Regions from separate parts of the Microbacterium esteraromaticum genome, predicted to be linked through region 1. Evidence: riboswitches for the same ligand, from Rfam matches in the RefSeq annotation. Region 1 holds a riboswitch; each other region holds the start of a gene.
What was found. A riboswitch is a leader RNA that binds a small molecule or an ion and turns the genes downstream of it on or off. The one in region 1 is predicted to bind thiamine pyrophosphate.

Region 1 (7,358 bases):
GTGCGCGGCGAGCAGATCGGCTACGTCGGCGAGCTGCACCCGCAGGTCTCGGCCGACGCCGACCTGCCGGGGCGTGTCGTCGTGTTCGAACTGGACCTGGATCGTCTGCTCACCCTCGCGGGCGAGCGCGTCGTCGTCGAGTCCCTGTCGACGTATCCTGCGGCCACGCAGGACGTCTCGCTGGTCGTGGGTGTCGAGGTGCCGGCCGCCGAGGTGCGCGCCGCGCTCGTCGAGGGCGCCGGCGACCTGCTCGAGTCCGTGCGTCTCGTCGACGACTACCGCGGCGAGGGCCTGGGCGACGGGCAGAAGAGCCTCAGCTACGCCCTGCGCTTCCGGGCATCCGACCGTACGCTGACCGCCGCCGAGGCGAGCGAGGCAAAGCTCGCGGGCGTCGCCGTGGCGACGCAGCGCTTCGGCGCGAGCATCCGCGACTGAGTCGCATCGGCGATTCCGCTCACGGTGCCTGCGCTGTGAGCGGAATCGCTTGCGTCTGCTCTCGGATGCCGATGGCATGGACGCATGACTCAGGTGCTGGTGCTCGGCGGAACAGGATGGCTTTCGGGACGGATCGCGCAGCGCTGGCGTGACGCCGGCGCGCAGGTGACGTGTCTGGCACGCGGGAGCCGACCGGCCCCGGACGGCACCGTGCTGTTGCGCGGGGACCGCGACGAACCGGATGTCTACGACCGGCTGCGTGAGCAGCAGTGGGACGAGATCGTCGATATCTCCTCGCGCGCGGATCACGTGGGTGCGGCCGTCGCGGCGCTCGGCGACAGCGCGGCGCACTGGACATACGTGTCGTCGGTCTCGGTGTACGCCGACGAGGTCACCGTCGGTCTCGACGAGACCGGACCGCTCCACGCGCCCGCGCAGCCGGGCGACGAGTACGACTACAGCGCCCAGAAGGTCGCCGCCGAACAGGCGGTGACCGCCCTGGGCACGCGGGCCGGCATCGTCCGGCCCGGCCTGGTGGTCGGCGCCGGCGATCCCAGCGACCGCTTCGGATACTGGGCGGCGGCCTTCGCACGCGCCGGTGACGGCGCAGTGCTGGCGCCCGACAGTCGCGACCGATTCGCTCAGGTGATCGACGTCGACGATCTCGCCGGGTTCATCACCGCTGACCGGCGCACCGGGGTCGTCAATGCCATCGGCGATCCGCTGCCGCTGAGCGACCTGCTCGACGCCTTCCGTACCGAGTCCGGGCACACCGGTCCGGTCCGGGTGGCCGACGACGACTGGCTCGGTGCGCACGGCGTGCAGTACTGGATGGGGGAGCGCTCACTGCCGCTGTGGCTGCCCGCGGACATGCCGGGCTTCGCGCAGCACGACAACCGTGCGTACCGCGCCGCCGGCGGCGGGTTCACGCCCCTCGACCAGACGATCCGGAGCGTGCTCGCCGACGAACGCGCCCGGGGACTGGACCGCGAGCGTCGCGCCGGTCTGACCCGGCACGACGAGAGCGAGCTGCTCGCACAGCTCGTCTGAGCTTGGTCCGGTCGAGGCCCGAACCGGCAGGCTTCGCTAGACTCGCGCACAGTGACACGGGGTGCCGCAGAAGCGGCTGAGATCACACCCGTCGAACCTGATCTAGTTCGTACTAGCGAAGGGATGTCGTCCATGAACGATCGTCTGCGCCCATCCGCCCGTATTCCGGCCGCCGCCGCCGAGCTGCTGCGCGAGGTGCGCCGAACACCTCCGCTGACCCAGTGCATCACCAACACCGTGGTCACGGGGTTCACGGCCAATGTGCTTCTGGCGACGGGGGCGGCACCCGCGATGGTCGGCATCGTCGGCGAGTCCGGGATCTTCGCCGGTATCGCCGATGCGCTGCTGGTGAACCTCGGCACTCCGCCGCCCGAGCAGCGCGCGGCCATGTCCGAGGCGGTGCGCGGCGCGAACACGGCGGGTACGCCGTGGGTGCTCGACCCGGTCGCGATCGGAGCACTCCCCGTGCGGACGGCACTCGCCGCCGAGCTGGTCGCCCAGCATCCGACGGCCGTGCGCGGCAACGCGAGTGAGATCCTCGCCCTGGCCGGCACCGGTGCCGGCGGACGGGGCGTCGACGCCGTCGACGCCCCGGATGCCGCCATGGAGGCGGCCCGTACGATCGCCGCACGGTGGGGGAGCGTGGTGGCGGTCTCGGGTGCCACCGACCTGATCACCGACCGTGAACGGGTGATCCGGATCGCCAACGGCGACCCGCTGCTCACGCGCGTCACCGGGGGAGGGTGCGCGCTCGGAGCCGTCATGGCCGCCTTCCTCGGCGCGGCCCGAGCAACCGGGGCCGACGCCATGACGGCGGTGGCTGCGGCGACCCTCGTCTACACCGTCGCCGCCGAGCGCGCGGCCAAGGTCGCCGCGGGCCCCGGCAGCTTCGCCGTCGCATTCATCGACGCGCTCGCGGCGGTCGAGGCAGACGATCTGCTGCGCGACGCCCGGATCGAGGAGGACGCACGGTGACGTACGACCTGTCGATCTACCTGGTCACCGATCCGCACCTGTGCGGTGCGCGCGGTGTCGTGCAGACCGTCCGCGATGCGGTCGACGGCGGCGCCACCATCGTGCAGCTGCGCGACAAGCACGCGGACGACGACGCCATCGTCGACCAACTCGTCACCCTGTCCGAGGTCATCGACGGACGCGCGCTGCTCGTCGTCGACGACCGCGTCGACGCCGTTCTTGCCGCACGCCGCCGGGGAGCCCGCGTCGACGGGGTCCATGTGGGACAGTTCGACATGCCGGCGACCGAGGTGCGACGCCTGCTCGGGCCGGATGCCCTCGTCGGCCTCACCGCGAACACGCCGGAGCACCTGGCGGCGCTGCGCGACCTTCCGGCCGGGACGGTCGACTACATCGGTGCCGGGGTGATCCGTCCGACGAGTACGAAGCCCGATCACCCGGCACCGCTCGGCATCGCAGGCTTCGCCGCGCTCGCCGCGCAGAGCCCTGTTCCCGCCGTCGCGATCGGTGGCATCCGTTCGGATGACGTTGTACCGCTGCGCGCGGCAGGTGCCGCCGGTGTCGCCGTGGTGTCGCAGATCTGCGCGGCCGACGACGCGCACCTCGCGACCACCGTGCTGCGCGCGCGGTGGAGCGGCTCCGCGGTTCCCCGGGTGCTGAGCATCGCCGGCAGCGACCCCTCCGGGGGTGCCGGCATCCAGGCCGACCTGAAATCCATCGCCGCCAACGGCGGCTACGGCATGGCAGCACTGACCGCACTCACGGCGCAGAACACACGCGGCGTGCGCGAGGTGCACGTCCCGCCGGTGTCGTTCCTGCGTGCGCAACTCGACGCGCTCGCCGACGACATCGAGATCGATGCGGTGAAGATCGGGATGCTCGCGGATGCCGAGGTGATCGCCACGGTGGACGCCTGGCTGGACGACAACCGTCCGGCGACCGTCGTGCTCGATCCGGTCATGGTCGCCACCTCCGGCGACCGTCTGCTCGATGAGCGCGCGGAGGCGGCACTGCACCGCCTCGCGCGGCGGGCCGACCTGCTCACCCCGAACATCGCCGAACTCGAGGTGCTGGCCGGACGGCGGGTCATCGGGTGGGACGACGCGCTCGATGCGGCGCGCGACCTCGCGGCAGCCGTCGATGCCCTGGTGCTCGTCAAGGGCGGGCACCTCGACAGCGACGACGCACCCGACGCCCTCGTCGGAGCGGAAGGCGTGATCTCCCACTTCTCCGGTGCGCGCATCGCCACCACCAGCACACACGGCACCGGTTGCTCGCTCTCATCCGCTGTGGCCACGCGCCGTGCGGCAGGGGCCGACTGGTCGCTCGCGATCGCCGACTCTCGCGCCTGGCTGCGCGAGTCGCTGCGCGCAGGAGCGGCGCTCGGCGTCGGGCGCGGTCACGGGCCGGTCAACCACTTCGCCGGCCTCTGGCAACGCGGCGGGCTCGGCACGCGACCGACCGCCGATGACGTGCGCGCCGAATGGTGGGCCGGTATCGCGAGCATCCGTCACGACATCGACGCGCTGCCATTCATCCGCGCACTCGCCGACGGCACGCTCGATCGGGCGACATTCCTGCACTACCTGGAGCAGGACGCGCTGTACCTGCGTGAGTACGCGCGGGTGCTCGCCGAAGCTGCGCGCCTCGCACCCACTGCGGCGGAACAGGCGTTCTGGGCTGAGGGCGCACACGGCGCGATCGCCGGTGAGCTGGCCATGCACGCCTCGTGGCTCACACCGATGACCGGGGTGTCGGCGGCCACGTTCTCGGCCGATCCCACCCCCGTCACGACCGGCTATCTGGACCACCTGCGTGCGACGGCGTTCACCGGCGACTACTCGACCCTGATCGCGGCGGTGCTGCCGTGCTTCTGGCTGTACGCCGACCTCGGCGAACGCCTGCACAGCGGTGCCTTCGGGCCGGAGCCCCTCGATCCGGCGCATCCGTTCGCCTCGTGGCTGGCGACATATGCCGACCCGACGTTCGCGGTCGCCAACGCGCAGGCCATCGCGTACGTCACCGCAGCAGCCGCCAGATCAGATGATGCGCAGCGGTCGCGCATGCGCCGAGCGTTCGACCTGGCCGCCGCGCACGAACGGGCCTTCTTCGATCTTCGGTGACGGCGAACGGCGCGGCGGCCCGGTCGCGTCAACTTGCGCCCGGTGGCGACGACTCGATATCGTCACCGCATGCCTTCGGCCCCGCACAACCGCACGACGCTCTCCCCGAGCGTCGCCGTTGTGCGCCCGCGCCGACGCCGCGGCGGCCGCCGACCATAGGCGACCCCGCTCTGCGCCGACGCTTCGGCGCGGCTGCCGGTGTCGCCGCCTCGGCCCAGGCCCGTCATCGGGCGCACACCGACCGTTAAGGTAGAAGCATGACGTATACCGTCGCCGTCTCCGGCGCATCCGGCTACGCGGGGGGCGAGATCCTGCGGCTCCTCGCCGCACACCCCGACATCGAGATCCGCACCGTGACCGCGCATTCCAACGCCGGCCAGCCGCTCATCGAACACCAGCCGCACCTGCGCTCCCTGGCGCACCTGACGCTGCAGCCCACCACCCCCGAGGTGTTGGCCGGGCACGACATCGTGTTCCTCGCCCTGCCGCACGGCCAGTCCGGCCAGTACACCGACGCCCTCGGCGACACCCCGCTGGTGATCGACGCCGGTGCCGACCACCGGCTCACCTCGCAACAGGCCTGGGACGCCTTCTACGGCGGCCACTTCCACGAGCCGTGGGCGTACGGTGTGCCCGAGCTGCTCACGGCCACCGGAAAGCAGCGTGAGCAGCTGCGGGGCGCTTCGCGGATCGCGGCTCCCGGCTGCAACGCATCGACCGTCAGTCTGAGCCTGACCCCCGGCGTCGCCGCCGGAGTGATCGACCCGTCCGACATCGTCACGATGCTTGCCGTCGGCCCGTCCGGCGCCGGCAAGAGCCTCAAGCCCCACCTGCTGGGCAGCGAACTGCTCGGCACCGCCAACCCGTACGCCGTCGGCGGCACGCACCGGCACATCCCCGAGATCCGCCAGGCGCTCGCCGCGGCCTCGGGAGCCACGCCCGACAGCATCCGCATCTCGTTCACCCCCGTTCTCGTGCCGATGGCGCGTGGCATCCTCGCCACGTCCACCGCGCCGATCGTCGAGGGTGTGACCGACGCGCAGATCCGCGACGCGTGGGAGCAGGCCTACGGCGACGAGACCTTCGTGCAGCTGCTGCCGCAGGGATCGTTCCCGCGCACCGCTGACGTGCTCGGCGCCAATACCGCGCTGATGGGTCTGGCGATCGACCGGGCGGCCAACCGCGTCACGGTGGTCACCGCCGTCGACAACCTCGTCAAGGGCACCGCCGGCGCTGCCATCCAGTCCATGAATCTCGCGCTCGGCCTTCCCGAGGGCCGCGCGCTCACCGTGAACGGAGTAGCGCCGTGAGTGTCACCGCACCCCAGGGCTTCGAGGCGGCCGGCGTCGCCACGGGGCTGAAGTCCACCGGAGCCCTCGACGTGGCCGTCGTCGTCAACCGCGGCCCGCGCAAGATCGGCGCGGCGGTGTTCACCACGAACCGCGCCAAGGCCAACCCGATCATCTGGTCGCAGCAGGTGATCGCCGATCGCATCGTTGAGGCGATCGTGCTCAACTCCGGCGGCGCGAACTGCTTCACCGGGGCCTTCGGGTTCCAGACCACGCACCAGACCGCCGAGAAAGCCGCCGAGCTGCTGCAGGTCAGCGCCGGAGATGTGCTGGTCTGCTCGACCGGGCTCATCGGCACCGGCGACGAGGTCTTCCGCGGTCGGGTTCTTGACGGCGTCGAGCGCGGCGTCGCCGCGCTGAGCGCAGACGGCGGTCAGGACGCCGCCGCGGCCATCATGACCACAGACACCGTCGCGAAGACCGCATCGGTGACGCGATCGGGCTGGACGATCGGAGGCATGGCCAAGGGCGCGGGGATGCTCGCACCGGGACTGGCCACCATGCTCGTCGTCCTCACCACCGACGCCGACCTCGAAGCGGTCGAGGCGGATGCTGCGCTGCGCCGGGCGACGGGGGTCACCTTCGACCGGCTCGATTCGGACGGCTGCATGTCGACCAACGATCAGGTGACGCTGCTGGCCAACGGTGCCACCGGCATCCGTCCCGACCTCGAAGAGTTCACATCGGCCCTGACCGAGGTCTGCCGTGAGCTGTCGCAGAAGCTCCAGCAGGATGCCGAGGGCGCCAGCCACGACATCACGATCGTCGTCACGAACGCCGAGAGCGAGGCCGACGCCGTCGAGGTCGGCCGATCGGTGGCGCGCAACAACCTCTTCAAGGCGGCGATCTTCGGTAACGACCCCAACTGGGGGCGGGTGCTCGCCGCGATCGGCACGACCGACGCGCGCTTCGACCCCTACGACGTCGATGTGTCGATGAACGGTGTGCGCGTCTGCTCCGCCGGTGGTCCCGACCGTCCGCGTGAAGAGGTCGACCTCACCCCGCGGGCGACGCTTGTCGAGATCGACCTGAAGACCGGCGACGCGACCGCGACGATCCTCACCAACGACCTGACCCACGACTACGTGCACGAGAACAGCGCCTACGCCTCATGACAGATCTGCAGGACACCGCCCCAGAGGAAGCCGCCTACAAGGCCGCCACCCTTATCGAATCGCTGCCGTGGCTCAAGCGCTTCCGCGATCAGATCGTAGTCGTCAAGTACGGCGGCAATGCGATGGTCAGCGACGAACTGCAAGAGGCGTTCGCGCAGGACATCGCCTACCTGCGGTACGTCGGCGTGCAGCCGGTGGTCGTGCACGGCGGCGGCCCCCAGATCTCGAACATGCTCGACCGGCTGGCCATCCCCAGTGAGTTCAAGGGCGGATACCGGGTCACCTCCACCGAGGCCATCAGCGTCGTGCGG
Region 2 (7,358 bases), 810 kb from region 1:
GCGACCACCGGGTTCTTCATGGCCAACTGACCCAGCTTGGTCAGATCTGCGGGCGAAGCCGTGTTGAACTCGCTGAAGCCGGAGGGCGAGGCGAGAGTGATCCCACCGAGGCCGTGATCACTCAACCACTTCTCGGATGCCTGCGAGAACGCCCAGTCCGAGCCCCAGATCTCGTCCGACAGGCGGTCGGTGTAGTTGTTGGCCGAGCCGAGCAGAATGCCCTGCAGCATCTGGTACTGCGTGAGGCTGCCGCCCACCGGCACATCGAGGGCCGACTGGTTCAGGTTGCGGTACTGCCAGTACTCCAGCGTGTCGCCGTAGTCGAAGGCGAAGCTCGGCCCCTCCTCGCCGGGCTGCAGCGGCAGCTCGTCGAGGATCATCAGCACCGTGGCGACCTTCGTGATGCTGGCGATCTCGTCGCGCTCGGTCGTCGATGAGGCGGGCCCGATTCCCTCTACCGCGACGGCGGCGCTGCCGGTTTCCGGCCAGGTGAGAGCTGCCGCTTCTGCCGGCGCGATCTCTGTCTTCACGGCGGCCGCTGCAGGAGCGACCGCGTCGAGCGGCCACAGCAGAGTCGAGGCGACGTATGCGCCGCACAGGGTTCCGACGATCCCGAGGGGGATCAGTACTCCCGGGCGTCGCCAGCTCGGCGCTAGATGTGCGCCGTCGAGGAGGTCGGGCGTGCTCCGGGGTTCCGGCAGCGACTCAGCCTTCAACGTCGCGGTATCGAGCCAGGTCAGTGCGGTCGGCGGCCGCTTTTCATCCGCCCAAGCCGTTTGCGGCGCAGAGGGCTCGTCCGCAGCATCCGAACCGACGGCGGTGCCGCTGGGCTCGCTGGCGTCGGGAGAGAGCACCGGGTTCTCGCGCGTCGGAGCATCGTCATCGTCGAAGGCGCTGAGGAACGCCGGCTCCGGGTCGTTCTCGACGGCGTCCACAGCGACAGTATCGACGGCATACGCGGCGAAACCGGTATCCCACGACGGGGCGGCAGCCCGCGTGTCGCCCAGGGGCGGCGCGTCTGAGAAGCGTTCGGCGTCGTCGACGGCGTCGTCGTTCGGGGCGGGCACGTCATCAATGACGGTGTTGTCAGGAGTGCGCAGTGTGTCACCGAATGCGGGCAGCGGAGCACGAGAGGACTCCGTCGTCTGCGGGTGGGCACGCTCGCGCAGTTCACGGCGCGTGGCGGGGCGCGTGGACTCGGGGGAGGTGGTCACCCGTCCACGCTACCCAACGTCCCTGTGTGCGGTCGGCGGGATATGATCGATGAACCACCACGGGAGTCCGGACCGCCGGGCTGAGAGGAAGCGAAGAGCGCTTCGACCGTCGAACCTGATCCGGATCATGCCGGCGCAGGGAGGAGTTCCTATGAGCACGTCCACGTCCAGTTCCGCGTCCACGAACACGGGGCGTATGCGCCCCGAGATCTGGCGCTGGCGCATCGTCGACATCGTCGTCGCCAGCGTGCTGGGCGTCGCCTGCGGTGTTCTGTTCCTGCTGTGGAACGTTGGCTACCTCGGCCCCAAGGCGCTGCTCGACCCGCTGCTGCCCGGCGTGCAGGGACTGCTCGACGGGCCGTGGCTGATCGCCGGCGTGCTGGGTGGCCTCATCATCCGCAAGGCCGGCGCTGCGATCTACGTCGAGACCCTCGCCGCCGTCGTCTCGGCCCTGGCCGGCGCACAGTGGGGCGGGTTCCTCACCATTGAGGCCGGACTCGTGCAGGGCCTCGGCGCCGAACTGATCTTCCTGCTCTTCGCGTACCGTGTCTGGTCGCTGCCCGTGGCGATGCTCGCCGGCGCCGGCGCCGCCCTGCTGGGCGGGATCAATAACATGATCCTGTGGTTCGCGGGTGCCGACGCAGCCTTCACCGTCGTCTACCTGATCTGCACCGTCATCTCGGGCGCCGTACTCGCCGGTCTGCTCGGCTGGCTGCTCGCCCGGGGCCTCGCGGCTACGGGTGCTCTCGACCGCTTCGGCTCGGGCCGAGAGGTGCGCAAGCGGGTCTGACCGACCGGCGATCGCCATGGTGTCAGGAGGGATCGCGCCCGCCGCGGTCGAGGCGCGTGGATGGGGCTGGCGGCACGCCAGTCGCCTCGCCTGGGCGGTACGCGATGTCACGCTGCGCATCGAGCCCGGTGAGCGGGTACTGCTGCTCGGCGCCTCGGGTGCCGGCAAGTCGACGCTCATGCATGGCCTGGCCGGTGTGCTCGGCGGTGATGAGGAGGGCGAGGCCGAGGGTGAGCTGCTCATCGATGGCCTGCCCGCCGCGGCCGCGCGCGGCCGGGCCGGCCTTGTGCTGCAGGACCCCGACTCGCAGGTCATCCTTGCGCGCGTCGGCGACGACGTCGCCTTCGGATGTGAGAACCTCGGCCTGCCCCGGGACGAGATCTGGCGCCGCGTCGACGCCGCGCTCGACGCCGTGGGCCTCGACGTGCCGCGGGATCGCCCGACGAAGGCGCTCTCGGGTGGGCAGAAGCAGCGCCTCGCGCTCGCCGGGTCGCTTGCGATGCGGCCAGGACTGCTGCTGCTCGACGAGCCGACGGCGAACCTTGACCCCGACGGCATCGCCGAGGTGCGCGACGCCGTGGAGCGGATGCTGGCCGCGCAGCGCACCACGCTGATCGTCGTCGAACACCGACTCGACGTCTGGTTGCCGCTGATCGATCGGGTCATCGTGATCGGCGACGACGGTGCCGGCGGAACCGGGGTGATCGCCGACGGGAATCCGGATGCCGTGCTCACCGCGCAGGGCGAGCGCCTCGCACAGGCCGGAGTGTGGGTGCCGGGCTTTCCGCCGAAGCATCCCGCACCACCGGCATCCGCCCCCGGCGACGTGCTGCTGCGCGGCGACGACCTTGCGGTGGCGCGCGTGCGCGGCACGACTGTGGCATCCGGTATCGACGTGGCCGTGCGGGCAGGTTCCACCCTGGCGATCACCGGGCCGAACGGCGCCGGAAAATCCACGCTCGGCCTGACGCTGGCGGGGCTCCTCCCACCGGCGTCGGGCGCCGTGACGGCCTCGGATGCCCTCGCCGGCGGAGCGGGGCCGCATCCGATCCGGTGGGCGTCGCGGCAGTTGCTGACGCGCATCGGCACCGTGTTCCAAGAACCGGAGCACCAACTGCTGGCCTCCACGGTGCAGGACGAACTCGCCGTCGGACCACGCTCGCTCGGGCTCGCTGAGGGCGAGATCGCCGCCCGCAGCGACGAACTGCTGCAACGGCTGCGGCTGGAACGGCTCGCGAAGGCCAACCCGTACACGCTGTCCGGTGGCGAGAAGCGGCGGCTCACCGTTGCTGCGGCGCTGGCCACCCGGCCTCGGGTGCTCGTGCTCGACGAGCCCACCTTCGGGCAGGACGCCCGCACCTGGCAAGAACTCGTGGCCATGCTCGCCGACCTGCGCGACGATGGCGCCGCGCTGGTGACGGTCACCCATGACCTCGATGTCGTCGAAGCCCTGCATGCCGAGCGCTTCACACTGGGGGTGGGCGCATGACGCTCCTGGAGACCCGGGCACGCACGGGCGCGATGGCGCAGATCAACCCGGTGGCGAAGTTGGGCGCGAGTGCGCTGATCGCCCTGCCGTTGATCCTCACCCTCGACATGGTCTCGGCCGCCGTCGCGCTGGCGTTGGAGTGCGTGCTGTTCCTGTTCGCCGGAATCGGCTGGCGGGAATTCTGGGTGCGCACCTGGCCGGTGTGGCTGGCCGCGCCGCTGACCGGCGTGACCATTGCGCTGTACGGCGAGCCGAGCGGCACGGTCTACGTCGAGTGGTTCCTGGTGCGGGTGAGTGACGGCTCGCTGGCGTTGGCGGGAGCGACCATGCTGCGGGTGCTGGCGATCGCACTGCCCTCGGTGGTGCTCTTCGTCACCGTCGATCCGACCGACCTCGCTGATGGTCTGGCGCAGACCCTGCGGCTCCCGGCGCGTTTCGTGCTGGGGGCGCTGGCGGGACTGCGCATGGTCGGCCTGTTCGTCGACGACTGGCGTGCGCTCGAATTGGCGCGTCGCGCCCGAGGTGTCGCCGATCGGGGGCGCGTGCGCAGGTTCCTGGGGATGGCGTTCGCGCTGCTGGTGCTGTCGATCCGACGTGGGGCGAAGCTGTCGACGGCCATGGAAGCGCGTGGGTTCGGGGCGGACGTGCGGCGCACGTGGGCGCGCCCCGCGCGCTTCGGCGCCCGCGAGTGGATGCTATTGCTCGCCGGTGCGGCGATCTCAGCATCCGCCATCATCGCCGCCGTCGCGACCGGCGCCTGGAACTTCATCCTCGGCCCCGCCTAGCGCGCCGCTCGCGTCGCTCGCGCTCGCGTTCCCTTCCGCTGAGAAACCACTTCCCGTGTGAGAAACCGCGTCCAGTGTGATGTCTCACACGGGAAGTGGTTTCTCACGGGAGTGGGTAGGGGAATGGGCGAGGCAGTGCGGGGTCAGGTGGCGTTCCAGAGGGCGCGGTAGTAGGCCTGGCGGGCCGGATCGGGGGCGATGCCGTACGCGGCGATGAGTGTGTCGTCCCAGCCGGGGCCGTAGTTCCACTCGGTGCTCATGGCGGCGACGGCGAGATCTGCCCAGCGGTCGGCGGTGCCCATCTGGCCGAGGTCGACGTGTGCCAGCCAGCGTCCGTTTGTGTCGAGAAGCGTGTTGGGGCAGCAGGCGTCGGCGTGCGCGACGACGAGCCGGTCGATCGGCGGCGGCGTGCGCAGGCTCTCGGGCACACGGATGCCGCGCTGCTCGGCGGCGTCGATACGGGCGGCTACGCCCCAGTCCCATGGGCATTCTTCGACGGGCAACGCGTCGTGCCAGGCGCGCAGCGCTTCTCCGACGGCGCGCACAGCCGTCTCGGGGCGCTCTCTCCAGTACGGCGATACGGCGCTGTCGCCCGCGAGGGCTGCCGTCACCAGCCACTCCTCGGCGGCATCCTCCCCGTGACTGAGCACTTGCGGAACCCGAGCCCATCGCCCCGCCCACTGCATCCGCTCCGCCTCGTCGCGCATGGTCGACTCGTCGTGACGGGGTCCCCACTTGATGAAGAACGGCTCACCGTATTGCGGGGCCGCGCGCAGCGTCAGGCCGCCGAGATCGTTCTGCCAGACGCATTCGAGCGCGGCACCCCTGGCGAGCTCGCGCACGCGCGGCGGAACAACGACGGGCATCACAGGGATCGACACACCCCTCATTCTCCCCGCCCCGCGCGCCCCTGCGCGCGCCTGCCCCGCGCGCCCCTGCGCCGCTGAGAAACCACTTCCCGCTCGAGAAACCACGTCTGAGGTGATTTCTCAGACGGGAAGTGGTTTCTCAGTGCAAGGGAGGGGTGGGGAAGGGAGGGGCGAGGGGGGACGGGGGAGGAAAGGAGGGGGGCTACGGGGCGAGGTCGTGCAGGGCCCGCTCCAGGACGATGACGTGGTTGTGCTCGGTGTCACGCGCGGCGTAGACGAGCGTGACGACCGGATGTTCGCTCAGCTCGTCCGCGAGCGCGCGCAGCGCGCCCGCGTCGTCGGCGGCCAACTGTGCGCGATAGCGCGCTGCGTAGATCTCGAAATCGGATGCCGGTGCCGCGTGCCATTCCCGACGCAGCTCGCTAGTCGGTGTGACGTCCTTGGCCCACAGGTCGATCTCTGCGTTCTGCTTCGAGACCCCTCGCGGCCACAGCCGGTCGACCAGCACGCGGAAGCCGTCTTCGGGCGAGGGGGTGTCGTAGGCTCGCTTGCGACGCAGGTCCATGCCCTCAGCATCCGCTTCTCGTGAGAGATCCGCCAGTAGTGGCGGTACTCGGAACCACGTATGCTGAGACTCAGTCGCACGCGACGCCGGGCTCAGGTGCCGTGCCGTTTCAAAGGAGAACACGATGCAGATCACCGGACAGGGCGCCCTCATCACAGGCGGCGCCAGCGGTCTCGGTCTGGCCACCGCGCGGCGGCTCGCCGCAGCCGGAGCGCAGGTCACGATCGTTGACCTGCCCACCTCGAACGGTGAGGAGATCGCCGCCGAACTGGGCGGTATCTTCGCCCCGGCTGATGTGACCGACCCCGACCAGATCGCTGCGGCCGTGGCATCCGCCCAGGCGATCGCGCCGCTGCGCGTCGTCGTCAACTGCGCCGGCATCGCGCCGCCCGCCAAGGTGCTCGATCGCGACGGCAACCCGACCGACCTCGACGCGTTCGAGCGGGTCGTCCGCATCAACCTCGTCGGCACCTTCAACGTCATCTCGCAGGCATCCGCCGTCATCGCGCAGAACGAGCCCACCGAGGGCGGCGACCGCGGCGTCATCGTCAACACCGCCAGCGTCGCGGCCTTCGACGGCCAGATCGGCCAGCCCGCCTACTCGGCCTCGAAGGGCGGCGTGCACGCGATGACCCTGCCCATCGCCCGCGAACTCGCCCGCCACGGCATCCGCGTGTGCACGATCGCCCCCGGGATCATGGAGACCCCGATGCTCGCGGGGCTTCCGCAGGCCGCGCAGGACTCGCTGGGCCAGCAAGTGCCGTACCCGGCGCGACTCGGAAAGCCCGACGAGTACGCCGCACTCGTCGAGAGCATCGTCGCCAACGGCTATCTCAACGGCGAGACCATCCGTCTCGACGGCGCCATCCGCATGGCACCGAAGTAAACCCGCGTCACGCGACACGAACAGGAGTGAACATGTCACTGGCAGGAAAGACCATCCTCATGTCGGGCGGCAGCCGCGGCATCGGCCTCGCGATCGCGCTGCGTGCAGCGGCCGACGGGGCGAACATCGCGATGCTCGCGAAGACCGACAGCCCGCATCCGAAGCTCGAGGGAACCGTGCACACGGCGGCCGAGGCGATCCGTGCGGCCGGCGGCCAGGCGCTGCCGATCGTCGGCGATGTGCGCGACGACGACGACATCACCGGTGCCGTGCTCAAGACCGAGGGTGAGTTCGGCGGCATCGACATCGTGATCAACAACGCCAGCGTCATCGACCTGTCGCGTTCGACCGATCTCGCCGCCAAGAAGTACGACCTCATGCAGGACGTCAACGTGCGCGGCACGTTCATGCTCTCGCGCGCCGCGGTGCCGGTGCTGCGTGAGGCGAGCAACCCGCACATCCTCTCGCTGTCGCCGCCGCTGAACATCTCGCCGAAGTGGCTCGGCGCGCACACCGGCTACACGCTGGCCAAGTACGGCATGACGATGGCGACGCTGGGATTGGCCGCGGAGTTCGCCGCCGACGGCATCGCCGCCAACACGCTGTGGCCGCGCACGACGATCGCGACCGCCGCGGTGCAGAACCTGCTCGGTGGTGACAAAGTGATGGCCGCCAGCCGCACCCCCGAGGTCTACGCCGACGCGGCCTACGCCGTGCTGACCAAGCCGTCGCGCGAGTACACCGGCCAGACGCTGATCGT
Region 3 (7,358 bases), 1.2 Mb from region 1:
CCGCCGCACCGGGCGCGAGCCGGGCATGCGCTACCGCAGCCGCACGATCAGGCCGCTGCTTCCGGAAGAGGCGGCGAAGCTGGAGCTGACGGCGAACGACCTCGCGCTCGAGACGCGCCGTGTGATCCTCGCGGACGACGAGGTCGTCGCGTACTCGTACGACCTGCTGCCGATCGGGGTCTTCCCCGAGGGGGAGTCCCCTGAGGTGCTCGACGGATCGGTGTTCGGGTATCTGCGCGAGGCTCGCGGCATCATCCCGGTGCGCGCGGTCGCCGAGATCCACCCCGTCGTCGCCGACCATGTGATCTGGGATGCCCCGCAGGGGCGCAACGGCCTGGCGCTGCTGCTCGATCAGGTGCACTACGACCAGACCGAGCGTGCGGTCGCCTACTCGCGCACCTACTTCATCGACGGGCGCTACACGTTCTCGATCATTCGACACGCGTGACTTCTCGTCGTCACTTTCGTCCAGTAGTGTTGTCAGACAACAGCTTCTGAGCGATTGGGACAGACTCGATGACGAACCACTCCACATCCGTTGCTGATGCCGTGCAGCAGCTCATCCGCGCCGGCTCTGAGATCGTGCAGTCCGGCTTGGCTCTGGCCAGCGCCGGCAATCTGTCGATCCGGCTTGACGCCGACCGTTTCGTGGTGACGGCGTCGGGTACCTGGCTGAATCGCCTGGATGAGACCTCGTTCACCGTCATGGACCTGGGTGGCAACGTCGTCGACGGCGCGACCAAGCCTTCGAGCGAGTGGAAGCTGCACCAGCGCGCCTATCGTGCGCGCCCCGACGTCGGGTCGGTCGTGCACGTGCATCCCGCTCACGCGATCCTGCTCGACGCGCTGCGCCGGCCCATCCGTCTGGTGACTCTCGACCACGCGTACTACGTGGGATCGGTCGGCCGCACGCCGTACTACCCGAACGGGTCGGATGAGCTCGCCGACACCGCCGCTGAGCAGCTCGCCGAGCACAACTGCGTCATCATGGGCAACCACGGATCGACGACCGTCGGCGACGACTGCGACATGGCGCTGCGGCGCGCGCTGAACCTTGAGAACGCTGCCGAGCTGACCTATCGCGCGATCCTCGCCGGCAATGGCGACCTCGACTTCCCCTGGGAGTCGGAGCCTCACCTGCACCACGCCTGACCCGCTCGCTCGCGCCCGCGCGCGCTCGCCCGCGCTCGCGCCGCGCCCGCCCGCGCTCGCGCCGCGCTCGCGCCCACTCCCATCCGCTGAGAAACCATCTCCCGTTTGAGAAACCACCAGCCACGTGGTTTCTCAAACGGGAAGTGGTTTCTCAGCGGGGGTGGCCGCAGGGCAGGCAGGCCAGGCAGGCAGGCAGGCGGGCAGCGGCGCGCGCGGCGGGCAGCGGCGCGCGCGGCGGGCGCAGCGCGCGCTACGCCAGCGGAGCGTCGCGGGCGGGTTCGGGGCCGAGCGCGGCCCCGGCGACCAGCAGGGCGGATGCCACAGCGAGCACGGCGCACACGGCGAGCACCGGCCCGAGGCCGGCCTGCAGGCCCGGCAGCCAGTACGGGTACAACGCCGGCACGACGATCGAGAGCGAGTAGCCGACGCCGTATCCGCTGGAGCGCACCCCGGTCGTGAAGCGTTCGGCGAGGTAGGCGCCGACGGGGCCGTAGGCCGAGACGGTGACGACCTGCACGAGGGTGACGGCGACGATCAGGCCGGCTCCGTGCGAGCCCAGCGCCCAGGCGAAGGCCAGCGGCGCGGCAATGAGTGCGACTGCGCCGAAGATGATGAAGAACCGGCGGCGCCCGAGGCGTTGCGAGGCCACTCCGGCGGTGAACATGCTCACGGCCGAGACGAGCGTGGCGATCAGCATGATGAAGGCGACCTCTGACGGCCCGACCTGCGGGGCGTCGCGCAGCATGCCGGTGAGCACCGGAATGGCCATCTGCGTGAACAGCCACAGCCCGGTCATCAGCACGAAGACCTGCCAGAGCTGATGGCGGTAGGGTCCGGCGAGGATGTCGCGCACCGGGTGCGCGCGACGGGGAGCGGATGCTGCCGCCGGCGCGTCCACGACATGAGCGGAGTAGTACCAGAGCAGTCCGACGGCCATGATGCCGCCGACGATGAATGGCAGGCGCCATCCCCAGGCGGCGTAGTCCTGCACGCCGAGGGTCTGCACGAGCAGCAGGGTGAGTGCGGCGATGGTGGCGTTGGCCAGGGGTGACATGGCCATGATGCCGCCGCTGAGCATGCCGCGGCGGCGTGGTGAGGTCCATTCCATGGCGAGGGGGATCGCCGCGGTGTATTCGCCGCCGAGAAAGATGCCGCCGACGAAGCGCAGGGCCACGAAGGTCCACAGTGTCCAGATGCCGCCGATGTCGTGGCCGGGGATGAACGCGATCATCAGCGTGGTGATGGCGATGCCGGCGATCGCGATCTTCGTGGTTCTGGTGCGGCCGTGGCGGTCGGCGATGCTGCCGAAGATCGCGGCGCCGAGGGGGCGTCCGAAGAGCGTGGCGACGAAGATGAGTCCGGTCTGGGCAGCCGCGCTCTCGGGCCCGAGTACGAGGGCGGCGACGGGGGCGAGTGCGATGATCGGCAGAAAGATGTCGAACTGGTCGACGAAGTTGCCGAGTAGGCCGGCGCGCACGGCGGGACGGGACCGCGAGCGACGGGTGGTGGGCGTGTGGGTGGGCTCGGCGACGGTGCGCCACATATCGACTCCCTACGGCGGCATGATCCGCATCAGGTAAGACGGTCGGCGCGGTGGCAGCGCCCTCTCAGCCCGTACCCGGGCTCCCGTGTGAACGACAACAGCCTAGCTACGGGATGAGCCGGTCGAGTGTCTGCGCCACGCCTTCTTCGGCGCACGTGGGCACGATGCGGTGTGCGATGGCCTGCACCGAGGGGTGTGCGTCGGCGACGGCGTAGGCCGTGCCGGCCCATTGCAGCATCGGGATGTCGTTGGGCATGTCGCCGAACGCGAGCACCTGTGCCGACGGCACGCCGAGGTCATCGCAGAGTCGGGCGAGTGCGCTGGCCTTGGTCACGCCGGGGGCGCTGATCTCGGCGAGGCCCTGTACCGACCAGGTGACTGTCGCGCGGTCGCCGACGACGTCGGCCAGCCGTGAGGTGAACTCGTCGCCGGCGAGGTCGGGGTGGCGCACCAGCAGCTTGGCGGCGGGGGCGTCCCAGATGTCGGGCAGCGCCGCCCGGCGCGGTGCGGCGCCGCCGCGCGCGCTCGCCGGGTAGGTCGGATCGAGGCGGATGCCGTCGACGCACTCGATGGCGAACTGGGCGCCCGTCATCTCGTCGGCGATGTGGCGGCACAGTTCGAGACCGTCGGCGGGGGTGATGCCCGCCAGGTGGGTGACTTCACGACCGGGCACGTTGAAGGTGATTGCGCCGTTGGACGCGATCGCGACGCCGTGCGCGCCGACGTGCGGCCAGAGCCCTTCGAGCCAGCGCAGCGGGCGCCCGGTGACGAACACGACGGGCACGCCCTGCCGGTCGAGGCGTTCGAGCACGCCCGCGGTGAACGCCCGCACCGTGGTGCCGGCGTTGGGGATGAGGGTGCCGTCGAGGTCGGTCGCGATGAGCATGGTCTCAGTCGATGCCGGGAGGGTCTGCCGGTGCGTGGTGGATGCCGGGTGGCGGGGCCGCCGCGAGGAGTCGTCGGGAGACGACGAGGTCTGCGGCGGTTCTCTCGATGAGTCCGGCGACATCCTCGAATGATCGCATGTCGCGGATCAGGCTGACCAGCACGACGGTGGCGTGGGTGCCGTACAGGTCTCCGCTGAAATCATGGATGTGGCATTCGACGCGAGTGTCGGTGACGTCGCCGAACGTCGGGTTGTCGCCGATGCTGACGGTCGCTTCGCGCCAGAGCGGCTCATCGGCGACGCGCGCCCAGGCGGCGTAGACGCCGTCGGGGCAGCCGACGTGCGGCACGTGCAGATTCGCGGTCGGGAATCCGAGTCCGTGCCCACGGCCGTCGCCGTGCACGACGGTGCCGGCCAGTGTCGTGGGCTGCACGTTCAGGCCACGATCGAGCGATAGCGGCTTTGGTGGAACACGAGTGGCTCGACCTCGTCGAAGTGCTGCAGGCCGTCGATGCCCAGCAGGGCGATGGTGTGATCGCCGGCTTCGACCAGGCGGTGGAAGTGGCAGGTGAGCCAGAGTGCCGCGCCTTCGAGGTGCACTGCTCCGCTCTCGTCGGCGACCCAGTCGACGTTCTCGAACCGGTCGCCCTCGCGGGCCGAGAGGCTGCGGCTTGCGTGCTCTTGCCCGTGACCCAGCACGCTGACGCCGACCGAGGTGGCTTCGGCGAGCCGGGGCCAGGTGCGTGAGGTGTTGGCGACGCTGATGGCCACCAGCGCCGGGTCGAGCGAGATCGACGTGAACGAGTTCATCGCCATCCCCACGGGGGAGTCTTCGCCGTCGGGCAGGGCGCAGACGGCGACGACACCGGTGGGGAACGACGAGAACGCGCGGCGCAGGCGCAGGGCGAGGGGCATCTCGGACGGGGTGGTTTCGATCAACACTGATCCTCCAATGAACTAGTCAAAGTTGTTCAGTCACGCTAGCACTCGATTCCTCGACGTGCGCAAGTCGCGACCTGTGGGGCGCTCGGCCCCGGGGTGGCCACGGAATCCACTCTTGCATGAATCACTCAAACTTGACTAGAGTCACTCGAACCAGCCCTCAATGACGAAAGGCAGCGTTTGATGAACCTCATTACCCGAGAAAGACGAGCGGTCATCCTGAGCGGGGTCCTCCTCGGAGCGCTCACGCTCGCGGCGTGCAGCAGCTCACCGGCAGACAGCGGCGATACCCCGAATGACGCGCTGATCAGCCAGGAAGACTGCCAGCGCAACGCCGATGCCGGCACCATCACCTACATCTCCGGCTATGGATACTCGGCCAGCGCCGGACAGCTCGATGTGTTCATGGCCGACGACCTCGGATACTTCGACGACCTGTGCCTCGACGTCGAGATCAATGCCGCCGGCGGCAACGGCCAGCAGCTCGTGTCGTCCGGCAAGGCGCAGTTCACCGCCCTCGGCTCGGCCGAGGACGTGCTGATGGCCGCCGCGAACAGCAAGAACCTCACCGCCGTCGCCACGTACGGCACGACCTCTCCGTTCTGCATCTTCGCGAACGAGAAGGTGAAGTCGCTCAAGGACCTCGAGGGCGGCACGCTCGGCTACTTCATCAACCTCACGCCGGTGGCGGGGGCGATGCTGGATGCCGCGGATGTCGACGAGTCGAAGGTCGACTTCATCAAGATGACCAACTACGACCCCACCGTCGTGCTGCGCGGTCAGGTCGACGCGGTCGTCGGCTACGCCTCCAACCAGTGCGCCACTCTCGACGCGATGGATGCCGCCTACTCGAAGTTCCTGCCCGAGGACCTCGGCGTCGATGGCACCTACAACGTCATGGAGGTCAACTCCGAGTTCCTGGCGAAGCACCCCGAGGCCGTCTCGGACTTCATGCGCGCGAGCCTGAAGGCTCTGCAGCACTGCCTGGATGACGAGGCCGACTGCATGCAGCGCATCACGGCACTCGCCGAAGAGGGCGGGCAGGCCAAGGCGTTCCCGCTCGAGCAGCAGGAGCGCACCTGGGCCGTCGAGTCGCAGTGGGTGCGCGACAGCACCGCAGGCGCGCCGGGCGTGCAGGCGATCGAGGAGTGGCAGCACGCCGCCGAGATCGTGCAGCAGTACGGCACGGTCAAGGACATCCCGGCGGTTGACTCGGTCATCGACGTCGACCTCGTCGCCGACTTGTACGACGCCGATGGTGCCCTGATCTGGCCCGGTGATGCGCAGTGACGACCAATGCCGCCGGTGAGGGTGTGCAGATCTCGCACCTGGTGAAGAAGTTCGGCCAGCCCGGACGCGAGATGCTCGCGCTCGACGATGTCAGTCTGACGGTCGCTCCCGGTGAGTTCGTGTCGGTGATCGGTCCGAGCGGATGCGGCAAGTCGACGCTGCTCAAGGTGGTCGCCGGGTTGCTGGATGCCGATGGCGGATCGGTCATGATCGGATCCGACAGTGTGCGCATGGCCACCAAGCGCAAGACGATCGGTCTGGTGCCGCAGGCGCCGGCGCTGCTGCCGTGGCGCACCGTGCGCGAGAACGTCAAGCTGCCGGTGCGCATCAACCCACGGGCGAACGCCGGCCGTTCGCTGCGCGACCCTGATGAGCTGCTGACATCGTTCGGGCTCGGGCATGCGCTCGACAAGTACCCGAAGCAGCTCTCGGGCGGCATGCAGCAGCGGGTGGCGATCGCCCGGGCGTTCGCGTTCGACCCGAACATCCTGCTGATGGACGAGCCGTTCTCGGCGTTGGATGAGATCAATCGTGATCAGCAGCGGATGGGGTTGCTGGAGTTCTGGCAGTCCAACCGCAAGTCGGTGATGTTCGTGACGCACTCGGTGCCCGAGGCCATCGTGCTCTCGGACCGGATCGTGCTGATGGCCGCCCGGCCCGGGCGAATCGCCGAGATCATCGACGTGAACCTGCCCCGGCCCCGGCATGAGGATGCCTACGCCAGCGACGAGTTCCGCGACCTCGAGGCGTATGTGCGCGATCGGCTGGCCGCGGTGATGGAGGAGGGCGCTCATGTCTGACACGCTGAACATCTCCAACACCCAGGTGATCGCGGCGCAGGGCGCCCGCGGCGCGGAGGGCGGCGTGGCGCAGCTGCGTCGGTGGCTGCGCCCGGCGGTGTGGATGCCGACGGCTGTCGTGTTCGTCATCGTCGCGGCTCTCTGGGAGCTCGTCGCGCTGACGAACCCGTACATTCTGCCCTCGCTCGGGGCGGTTGCCGCGGCACTGCTCGACGACCCGGGCATGTACTGGCAGAACTTCTTCATCACTCTGCAGGAGGTCGCGGTCGGCGCCGGCGCGGCGATCATCCTGGGCTACGCGATCGCCGTGGTGATGAGCGAGTTCGAGATCGTCGAGCGCGCGCTGATGCCGCTGATCGTGCTGGTGATGGTCACCCCGGTGATCGCCATCGCCCCGGCGCTGGTGGTCGCGTTCGGCTTCGGGATGCTGCCGAAGTACATCATCACCGGCATCGTGGTCTTCTTCCCGGTGCTGGTCAACTCGCTGGCCGGTCTGCGCAGCGTCGACCCCAGGGCGCGCGATGTGTTCCGCACCCTGCACGCGACGCGGTGGGAGATCTTCCGCGACCTGCGGTTCCCCGGGTCGATGCCGTACTTCTTCGCCGGGCTGCGCATCAGCCTGCCGTTGGCTGTGGTCGGCGCGGCGGTCGCCGAGTTCGTGGCGGCGGGCACCGCCGCCGGGCTCGGTTCGCTCGTGACCACCTCGGCGGCGCAGGCGAACCTCGAGGTCACGTGGGCCAGCATC
Region 4 (7,358 bases), 200 kb from region 1:
CTCGCGTCTGTCCGAAGTGGTCATCTCGGTACCACTGCTGCTGGGAGCCGTACTGGTGCTCAACTCGGTCGAGGTGCGCAGTGTGTGGATGGTCTCGCTCGTGCTCATCCTGTTCTCGTGGCCGACAGCGATGCGCGTCATGCGCACCTCGACGATCTCGGTCGCCGGCCGTGGCTTCGTCACGTCGGCGAAATCACTCGGCCTGCCCACATGGAAGATCTTGGGCACGCACGTCGTGCCCAACACGATCGGTCCGGTGATCGTGCTGGGCACCCTGCAGGTCGGCGCCGTGATCGCCACGGAGGCCACCCTGACCTACCTCGGCATCGGACTGCAGGCGCCGGCGTTCTCGTGGGGGCTGCAGCTCTCTCAGGCCGAGCCGTACTTCGCCTCGGCACCGCACCTGCTCTACGTTCCCGCGGTCGCGCTGACGCTGTGCGTGGCAGGGTTCGTGCTGCTGGGCGAGTCGATCAGGCAGGCCGGGTTCCAGACGACGCACGGCGCAGCCTGAGGCGGCCGCGCACCGTCTGGACCCCGTCGGGGATCAGACGGTGCGCATCGCCGGGTCGGGCAGGTAGACCTCGCCGCCCGCGGCGAGGAACTCCTGACTCTTGGCCTGCATCCCGGCGATCGCGGCCTGCGCCTCGGCGCTGCCGTACGTGTCGCGGATATCTTGCGAGATGCGCATCGAGCAGAACTTGGGTCCGCACATCGAGCAGAAGTGCGCGGTCTTGGCCGGCTCGGCCGGCAGGGTCTCATCGTGGAACTCCTGCGCCGTGACCGGGTCGAGGCCGAGCGCGAACTGGTCGTTCCAACGGAATTCGAATCGGGCCTTCGACAAGGCATCATCGCGTTCGGTCGCCCCCGGATGTCCCTTGGCGAGGTCGGCGGTGTGCGCGGCGATCTTGTACGTGATCACGCCGGTCTTGACGTCATCGCGGTTGGGCAGCCCGAGGTGCTCCTTCGGTGTGACGTAGCAGAGCATCGCCGTGCCGTAGCGGGCGATCTCGGCTGCGCCGATCGCCGAGGTGATGTGGTCGTAGCCGGGGGCGATATCGGTGGCCAGCGGCCCGAGAGTGTAGAACGGCGCGCCGTGGCACAGCTCCTGCTGGCGTTCGACGTTCTCGCGGATCTTGTGCAGCGGCACGTGCCCCGGCCCCTCGACCATGACCTGCACGTCGTACTCCCAGGCCCGCTGCGTGAGCTCGGCCAACGTGTCGAGCTCGGCGAACTGCGCGGCGTCGTTGGCGTCGGCGATCGAGCCGGGGCGCAGGCCGTCGCCGAGCGAGAAGGCCACGTCGTAGGCCGCGAAGATCTCGCACAGCTCGTCGAAATGGGTGTACAGGAAGTTCTCCTGGTGATGGGCGAGGCACCAGCCGGCCATGATCGATCCGCCGCGCGAGACGATGCCGGTGACGCGCTCGGCAGTCATCGGCACGTAGCGCAGCAGCACGCCGGCGTGGAGGGTCATGTAGTCGACGCCCTGCTCGCACTGCTCGATCACGGTGTCGCGGTAGATCTCCCAGGTGAGGGCGTTCGCGTCACCGTCCACCTTCTCAAGGGCCTGGTAGATCGGCACGGTGCCGATGGGGATCGGCGAGTTGCGGATGATCCACTCCCGCGTGGTGTGGATGTCGTTGCCCGTCGACAGATCCATGAGCGTGTCGGCGCCCCACTTCGCGGCCCACTCGAGCTTCGCGACCTCTTCGCTGATCGAGCTGGTCACGGCGGAGTTGCCGATGTTCGCGTTGACCTTGACCAGGAACGCCTTGCCGACGATCATCGGCTCGGATTCGGGGTGGTTGACGTTGTTGGGAATGATCGCGCGGCCCGCGGCGATCTCGCTGCGCACCAGCTCGACGTCGCACTGTTCGCGCAGCGCGACGAACCGCATCTCGGGGGTGATGATGCCCCGGCGGGCGTAGTGCATCTGCGTCACGCGGTGGCCGGCCTTGGCGCGGACCGGTACCGGTGTGCGCCCCCGCCATTGCTGCGAGGGCGCGCCTCGTCGCACGGCTGAGCGGCCGTCGTCTTCGAGGCGGTGGCCGCGAGCGGCGTACGTCTCGGTGTCGCCGCGCTCGGCGATCCATGCGGACCGCCACGGTGCGAGCCCCTCCTCGGGGATGCTGCCGGGACCCATCGTGCGGTACACCTGCAGGGGCGCGTTGGCCGAGCCGTCAGGGGAATCGGCCTGCTGGATCTCGGTGATCGGCACGCGGATCCCGTGGCTCGCGTCTTCGAGCCACGCGAGCCGGTGGGCGGGATGCTGCTCACGCGACTGCGGCGTCGCCGATGTCGAGGCGGCGGATGCCGAGGATGGGACTTCGGATTTCGGGGTGCGTGCAACCACGGAACTCTCTCACTTCCTACGCCGGTATCAACCGGATCAGGTTCGACGGTCTCAAGCGCGTCAGCTTGATCTCAGCCCTTCTCGGGGCACCCGTGTGGACAGTCCATGTGTACTACGGACGACGAAGGTGGGGCAAATCCGGGTCGGCCACTCAGGTCGCGAGACGGCAGCCGGTGAGGATGACCGACAGATATGGTCCGTGCACGACGGCGGCCATCAGGGCGAACGCGGCGGTCGCCGCGCCGAGCGCGATCGCGGGAACCAGCGACGCGCCGATGCGCGCGGGGGAGACCAGGTGCCCGATGCGATCGGGCCCTGCGGCATGCAGCACGACCCGATGGGGCGTCGGAGCGTGAGCGCCGTCCGTGCCGCCGAGCTTGAGCAGCGCGCTGGCGAGGGCCGGGGTGCCCGCTCGGCGCGAAGCGGCCCGGTCGGCGGCGATCTCGAGGTACAGCGGCACGGCATTGCGGATCGCGGACATCAGCGGGAGCCGGTGCAGAGGAGCGATCACGGCCTCGAGCACGCCGAGTGCGAGGTGATGGCGTCCGTGCACATGCTCGCGCTCGTGAGCGATCACCGCGGCGAGCTCATCGGGGTGCAGGACCTCGACAAGCCCGCGGGAGAGGACGATGCCGCCGTGTCGGTGCGGCAGTGAGAACGCGGTCGGACGCAGGTCGCGCGTGAGCATCACGCGGTGGCCGCCGACGATGCGAGAGTCGGCGCGAGCGGCGATATCGCGCGCGGTGGCCCGTGTCGCGCGGAGTCGGCGCACCCCGCGGAAGATCGCCGTCGCCACCAGAACCAGCGCCCCCGCGACAGGAAGCGCGATGAGCAGCGCGACGGGGACCACGGTGTCGACGAGGTCGACCGCGGGGAAGGGCGACGAGGCGTCCAGGCACCGTTGGCACACGCCGGCCAAGCCGCTCGGCAGCATGGTGGGGCCGCTGAGCACCCATGCGAGCAGCAGGCTGAGTGCGGCGGCCGCCACCAGCCAGAGTGCGCCCACCGCCAGCAGCAGCGTGACGGCGGCACGTGGCGCGCGCATGAGCGCCGGTGCCGCCGCGCGGATCACGACCGGTCCCGCGACGGCGGTGGTCAGCAGCGCGACCGCCAGCACGGCCGGTACGAGCAGCGCTGTCATCGGTCGGGTTCTCTGCGTGCGAGGTAGTCGCGCAGCAGATCGCGTTCGCGTTCGTCGATCGCGTCGAAGAAGTGCAGGATCGCGGCGTCCCTGTCGTGGCTGGTGTCGAGCGCCTGCTCCATGAGCCGTGCAGCATGCAGCTCGCGCGTGCACCGGGCCGTGTACGTCACGGCGCGCGCTCGCCGCTCGGGGACCACCAGTTGCTTGCGCTCGAGGTTGCCCAGCACGGTGGCGATGGTCGTGTAGGCATGCTTGGCGCCGAGCCGTGTGATCACCTCGCGGATCGACAGCGGGCCGTCATCCCAGAGCGCGTCCATCACCTGCTGCTCCAACGCGCCGAGCCGCAACGGCCCACACGGCTGCGCCGCCGACTGCTCCGGGCTCATGCCGTCACCGCTTGTGCGCGCGGGGCGGGGAGCGGGCAGGCGACCTGGCCGCGCAGTCGCCAGACGGCGGCGACGGTGGAGAGGATCAGGGCGGCCGCGGCCAGCAGGGGCTGCGCGGGAGCGAACCACGTGAGCGCACCGGTGTAGCCCAGGGCGATCAGGGCGATCTTGTTGCAGACGGGACAGCCGACGGCGAACCAGGCGAGCATGCCGCCGGCGACCGCGAATCTGCCGGTGCGGCGTTCCTCGCGCGATGAAGCGGCGCTGCCGGAACCCTCGTGCGATGAGTCGGGGGTGAGTGCTGCGACGTCGGGCGCCGAACGCTGCGGTTGGGCGTAGGTGCCGATCAGCAGGCCGGTCACGGCCGAGGTGATCAGCCAGACCGGATAGTTCCACCAGACGGGTGGGATCTCGCGCGTGAACAGTCCGTTGGGGATGAGCACGGTGGCCACTCCGAGCACGATCGCGACCGCGACCGCCGACGCCGTCGCGATCAGGATCTGCCGCGTGCTCCACGACCTCAGTGCCTGCCAGGCGAGGACGAGCGATTCTCGCAGTGCGGCGATTCGCCGACGGTTCCGGTGCATGTCCCTACTATGCCCGATAGGTTACTATCCTGCATAGTCGACTATGCAGGATAGTTGATGAGAGGAAGGGTGGCCGATGGGCGGGCATACGCAGAGAGCACAACGGTCGGCACGAGGTATCCGCAGCTGGATCGCACCGGTGGGGATCCTGCTCATCGCTGGACTCCTGATCGTGCTGGTGATCCTGCAGATGCGACCGGACGCGCCGTCGGATGCCGGTGAACCGGCCACCGACGGCATCACGGTGGTGCCGGACGGGCTGCCCGACCTTACGCAGTTCGAGTACCGCGACGCCGACGACGTGCAGGCCGCCGGCCCGGTCGACGCCCCGGTCGGCCTCGTGGTGTATTCCGATTACCAGTGCCCGTTCTGCGCGAAGTGGGCGCAGAGCACGCTGCCGCGAATGATGGAGTACGCCGACGCGGGCGACCTGCGCATCGAGTGGCGCGACATCAACATGTACGGGGCGCCGTCCGAGCGTGCGTCGCTCGCCGCCCACGCCGCGGGGCTCCAGGGCGAGTACTGGGCGTTTCACGACGCGCTCTACCCCGCCGGCGAGATCCGCACCGAGGCAGAACTGAGTACCGAGGCGCTCACCGACCTCGCGGAGCAGCTGGGGCTCGATGTCGATCGATTCACGTCGGACATGGCCTCCGACGAGGTGAAGCAGGTCGTCGCCGAACGGGCGCACGAGGCGCGGACCATCGGTGTGACGGGCACCCCGAGTTTTCTTCTCGACGGGCGTCCGCTCGTCGGAGCGCAGCCGACCGACGTCTTCATCGACGCCGTCGAGAACGCCCTGACCGAGGCGGACCGATAGATGGAGATCGGCTTCGTCACGGCACTGCTGGGTGGGATGCTGGCACTGCTGAGCCCGTGCAGCGCGCTGCTGCTTCCTGCGTTCTTCGCCTCGACCGTCGGTACGCGGCTGCAACTGCTGGCTCACGGCGGCGTGTTCTACCTCGGGCTCGTCCTCACACTGGTGCCTTTCGGGCTGGGGCTCGGGGCGCTCGGCTCGGTGCTGATCTCAGAACGCGGGCTGGTCATCGCGATCACCGCCGCCGTGCTGGTCGCCCTCGGCCTCATGCAGGTCTTCGGCATCGGCTTCGACCTGGCGCGTATCGTGCCGGGCATGGACCGCATGCAGCGGGGTGCCTCCACGCGCACGGGCTTCCTGCGCACGCTTCTGCTGGGAGCGGTCGGCGGGGTCGCCGGGTTCTGCGCAGGTCCGATTCTCGGCGCGATCCTCACACTGGTGCTCGCGCAGGGCAGCCCGTGGGGCGCCGGCGCGATGCTCGCTGTCTACGGTGCGGGAATGGTCGCGCCCCTGGTGGTCATCGCCGCGCTCTGGCAGAGGATGGGCGACCGTGCGCGACGGATGCTGCGCGGGCGCTCGTTCACCATCCTCGGACGGCAGTTCCACACCACGTCGGTGATCACCGGCACGATCATCGTCGCGGTCGGGGTGCTGTTCTGGACGACGAACGGTCTGGTCGCGATGCCCGCGCTGATCCCCACCGACGTGCAGTCCTGGATTCAGGAACGCGGCGCGTTGCTCGCCGACCCGCTGGTCGATGTCATCGCGATCGTCGTGGTGACAGGCATCGCGCTCACCGTCTGGGCGCTTCGTCAACGACGACGGTTGGAACCTGCGCACGAGCGGGACGTCAACGCGTCGCGACCGGTGCCGACCACCAGCAAGCGGTGACGAGGTGCGCCGACCCCTGAGCATTGCCCTCCTCGCCGGAGCCCTGATCGTCGCAGCGACCTCGTGCGCTGCGCCGCTCGGACCCCCGCGCCTCGAGTCGGTGCCGCGTCCGGTGGGGACGGCGGCACCGGAACTGCCGGGGACCCCGCTCGTGCTGCCGCCGCCGTTCGAGGGGATGCGGGTGATCGACCCCGGGTGGGACGCCCCGCCGCAGGCGGAGGACGGCATCTATCTGGCGCTGCGCGCCGAGCAGGACAGGATCGTGTTCTCTGCCGTCTCGGACCGGGGGACGGTGCTCTGGGCAGCCGAGCGGCCGATGCTGTGCTCAGCGTTCGTCGTCTCGGAGGCAGCCGATCGCCCCCTCGCGATCCTGATGGACGTGGATGCCGCAGACGACGGGTTCGCAGGATCGAGCATTTCGGCGTACGACCTGCGTACCGGTGAGGAGGCCTGGGGGCCGGTCGCCGTGCCCGGGCCGCACATCGGTCCGGGGCTCGTGTTCGCCGCACCCCCGCCGGCAGCGATGGGACGCAGCGGGCCGCGAGTGGCCATCGACCCGGCAACCGGCGCGACGCTGGCAGACGAGTCCGACGAGTCCGACGAGTCCGACGAGAGCGTCAGGGTCCTGGGCGAGGACGGTGGCATCGTGCTGCTCGGCGACCGTACCCGCGTCATCGCGCGCACGGCTGACGACCGCGCGCTCTGGACCATCCCGCGGGAGGAGCTCGGGTTGCCCGAGGGTCTGCTGCCATCATCAGCAGCCCTCGCGATCGACGGCGAAGCCGCGCTGCTCGGCGCGCACGAGCGCGGCCCCGACGACGGCGCCGCGCTCGTGGACCTCGAGACAGGAACCGTACTCTCGCGCACGGCACGGGCGACCGTCATCGACGAGTCGATGGGCGTCCGCATCGTGCTCGAGCACGGACTGCGCGCCATCGCGCCGACCGGGGAACAGCTGTGGGCGCGTGCGGCCGATGACGGCGCAGCGCTCGTGTCCGCCGGACACGGTGCGGTGCACGTCCGCACCGACGAGGGCATCCGCGTGCTCGACACGATGTCGGGGCGGCAGCGGGCCCTGCTCGATGCCGACGCCGTCATCCCGCGGCAGATCACGCCGTCGGGCAGCGGAGTCGTCGGCGACTACGACCGACCGCTGCTCATCATCGCCCGCTGACACGACGTATGC

Region 2: linked by a shared signal. The riboswitch ahead of PTQ19_RS14055 (ECF transporter S component) and the one ahead of thiM (hydroxyethylthiazole kinase) in region 1 are both predicted to bind thiamine pyrophosphate.
Region 3: linked by a shared signal. The riboswitch ahead of PTQ19_RS00640 (MFS transporter) and the one ahead of thiM (hydroxyethylthiazole kinase) in region 1 are both predicted to bind thiamine pyrophosphate.
Region 4: linked by a shared signal. The riboswitch ahead of thiC (phosphomethylpyrimidine synthase ThiC) and the one ahead of thiM (hydroxyethylthiazole kinase) in region 1 are both predicted to bind thiamine pyrophosphate.

The regions. Positions count from the first base shown of each region.
Region 1 covers NZ_CP118100.1:2,102,067-2,109,424, reverse strand. Annotated here, with positions in the region: gene pheT (phenylalanine--tRNA ligase subunit beta) at 1-435, shown strand, start outside; gene PTQ19_RS09915 (NAD-dependent epimerase/dehydratase family protein) at 520-1,485, shown strand; TPP riboswitch at 1,533-1,626, shown strand; gene thiM (hydroxyethylthiazole kinase) at 1,618-2,460, shown strand; gene PTQ19_RS09905 (bifunctional hydroxymethylpyrimidine kinase/phosphomethylpyrimidine kinase) at 2,457-4,583, shown strand; gene argC (N-acetyl-gamma-glutamyl-phosphate reductase) at 4,841-5,893, shown strand; gene argJ (bifunctional glutamate N-acetyltransferase/amino-acid acetyltransferase ArgJ) at 5,890-7,047, shown strand; gene argB (acetylglutamate kinase) at 7,044-7,358, shown strand, end outside.
Region 2 covers NZ_CP118100.1:2,912,833-2,920,190, reverse strand. Annotated here, with positions in the region: gene PTQ19_RS14060 (D-alanyl-D-alanine carboxypeptidase family protein) at 1-1,214, opposite strand, end outside; TPP riboswitch at 1,264-1,373, shown strand; gene PTQ19_RS14055 (ECF transporter S component) at 1,366-2,004, shown strand; gene PTQ19_RS14050 (ABC transporter ATP-binding protein) at 2,021-3,493, shown strand; gene PTQ19_RS14045 (energy-coupling factor transporter transmembrane component T family protein) at 3,490-4,278, shown strand; gene PTQ19_RS14040 (aminoglycoside 3'-phosphotransferase) at 4,422-5,159, opposite strand; gene PTQ19_RS14035 (DUF488 domain-containing protein) at 5,350-5,712, opposite strand; gene PTQ19_RS14030 (SDR family NAD(P)-dependent oxidoreductase) at 5,837-6,598, shown strand; gene PTQ19_RS14025 (SDR family oxidoreductase) at 6,631-7,358, shown strand, end outside.
Region 3 covers NZ_CP118100.1:141,068-148,425, forward strand. Annotated here, with positions in the region: gene PTQ19_RS00630 (GntR family transcriptional regulator) at 1-448, shown strand, start outside; gene PTQ19_RS00635 (class II aldolase/adducin family protein) at 517-1,152, shown strand; gene PTQ19_RS00640 (MFS transporter) at 1,403-2,695, opposite strand; TPP riboswitch at 2,685-2,792, opposite strand; gene PTQ19_RS00645 (HAD family hydrolase) at 2,802-3,581, opposite strand; gene PTQ19_RS00650 (riboflavin kinase) at 3,586-4,014, opposite strand; gene PTQ19_RS00655 (flavin reductase family protein) at 4,017-4,523, opposite strand; gene PTQ19_RS00660 (ABC transporter substrate-binding protein) at 4,707-5,813, shown strand; gene PTQ19_RS00665 (ABC transporter ATP-binding protein) at 5,810-6,613, shown strand; gene PTQ19_RS00670 (ABC transporter permease) at 6,606-7,358, shown strand, end outside.
Region 4 covers NZ_CP118100.1:2,306,988-2,314,345, reverse strand. Annotated here, with positions in the region: gene PTQ19_RS11085 (ABC transporter permease) at 1-511, shown strand, start outside; gene thiC (phosphomethylpyrimidine synthase ThiC) at 545-2,350, opposite strand; TPP riboswitch at 2,347-2,454, opposite strand; gene PTQ19_RS11075 (M56 family metallopeptidase) at 2,502-3,491, opposite strand; gene PTQ19_RS11070 (BlaI/MecI/CopY family transcriptional regulator) at 3,488-3,877, opposite strand; gene PTQ19_RS11065 (hypothetical protein) at 3,874-4,464, opposite strand; gene PTQ19_RS11060 (DsbA family protein) at 4,604-5,284, shown strand; gene PTQ19_RS11055 (cytochrome c biogenesis CcdA family protein) at 5,285-6,172, shown strand; gene PTQ19_RS11050 (hypothetical protein) at 6,177-7,346, shown strand.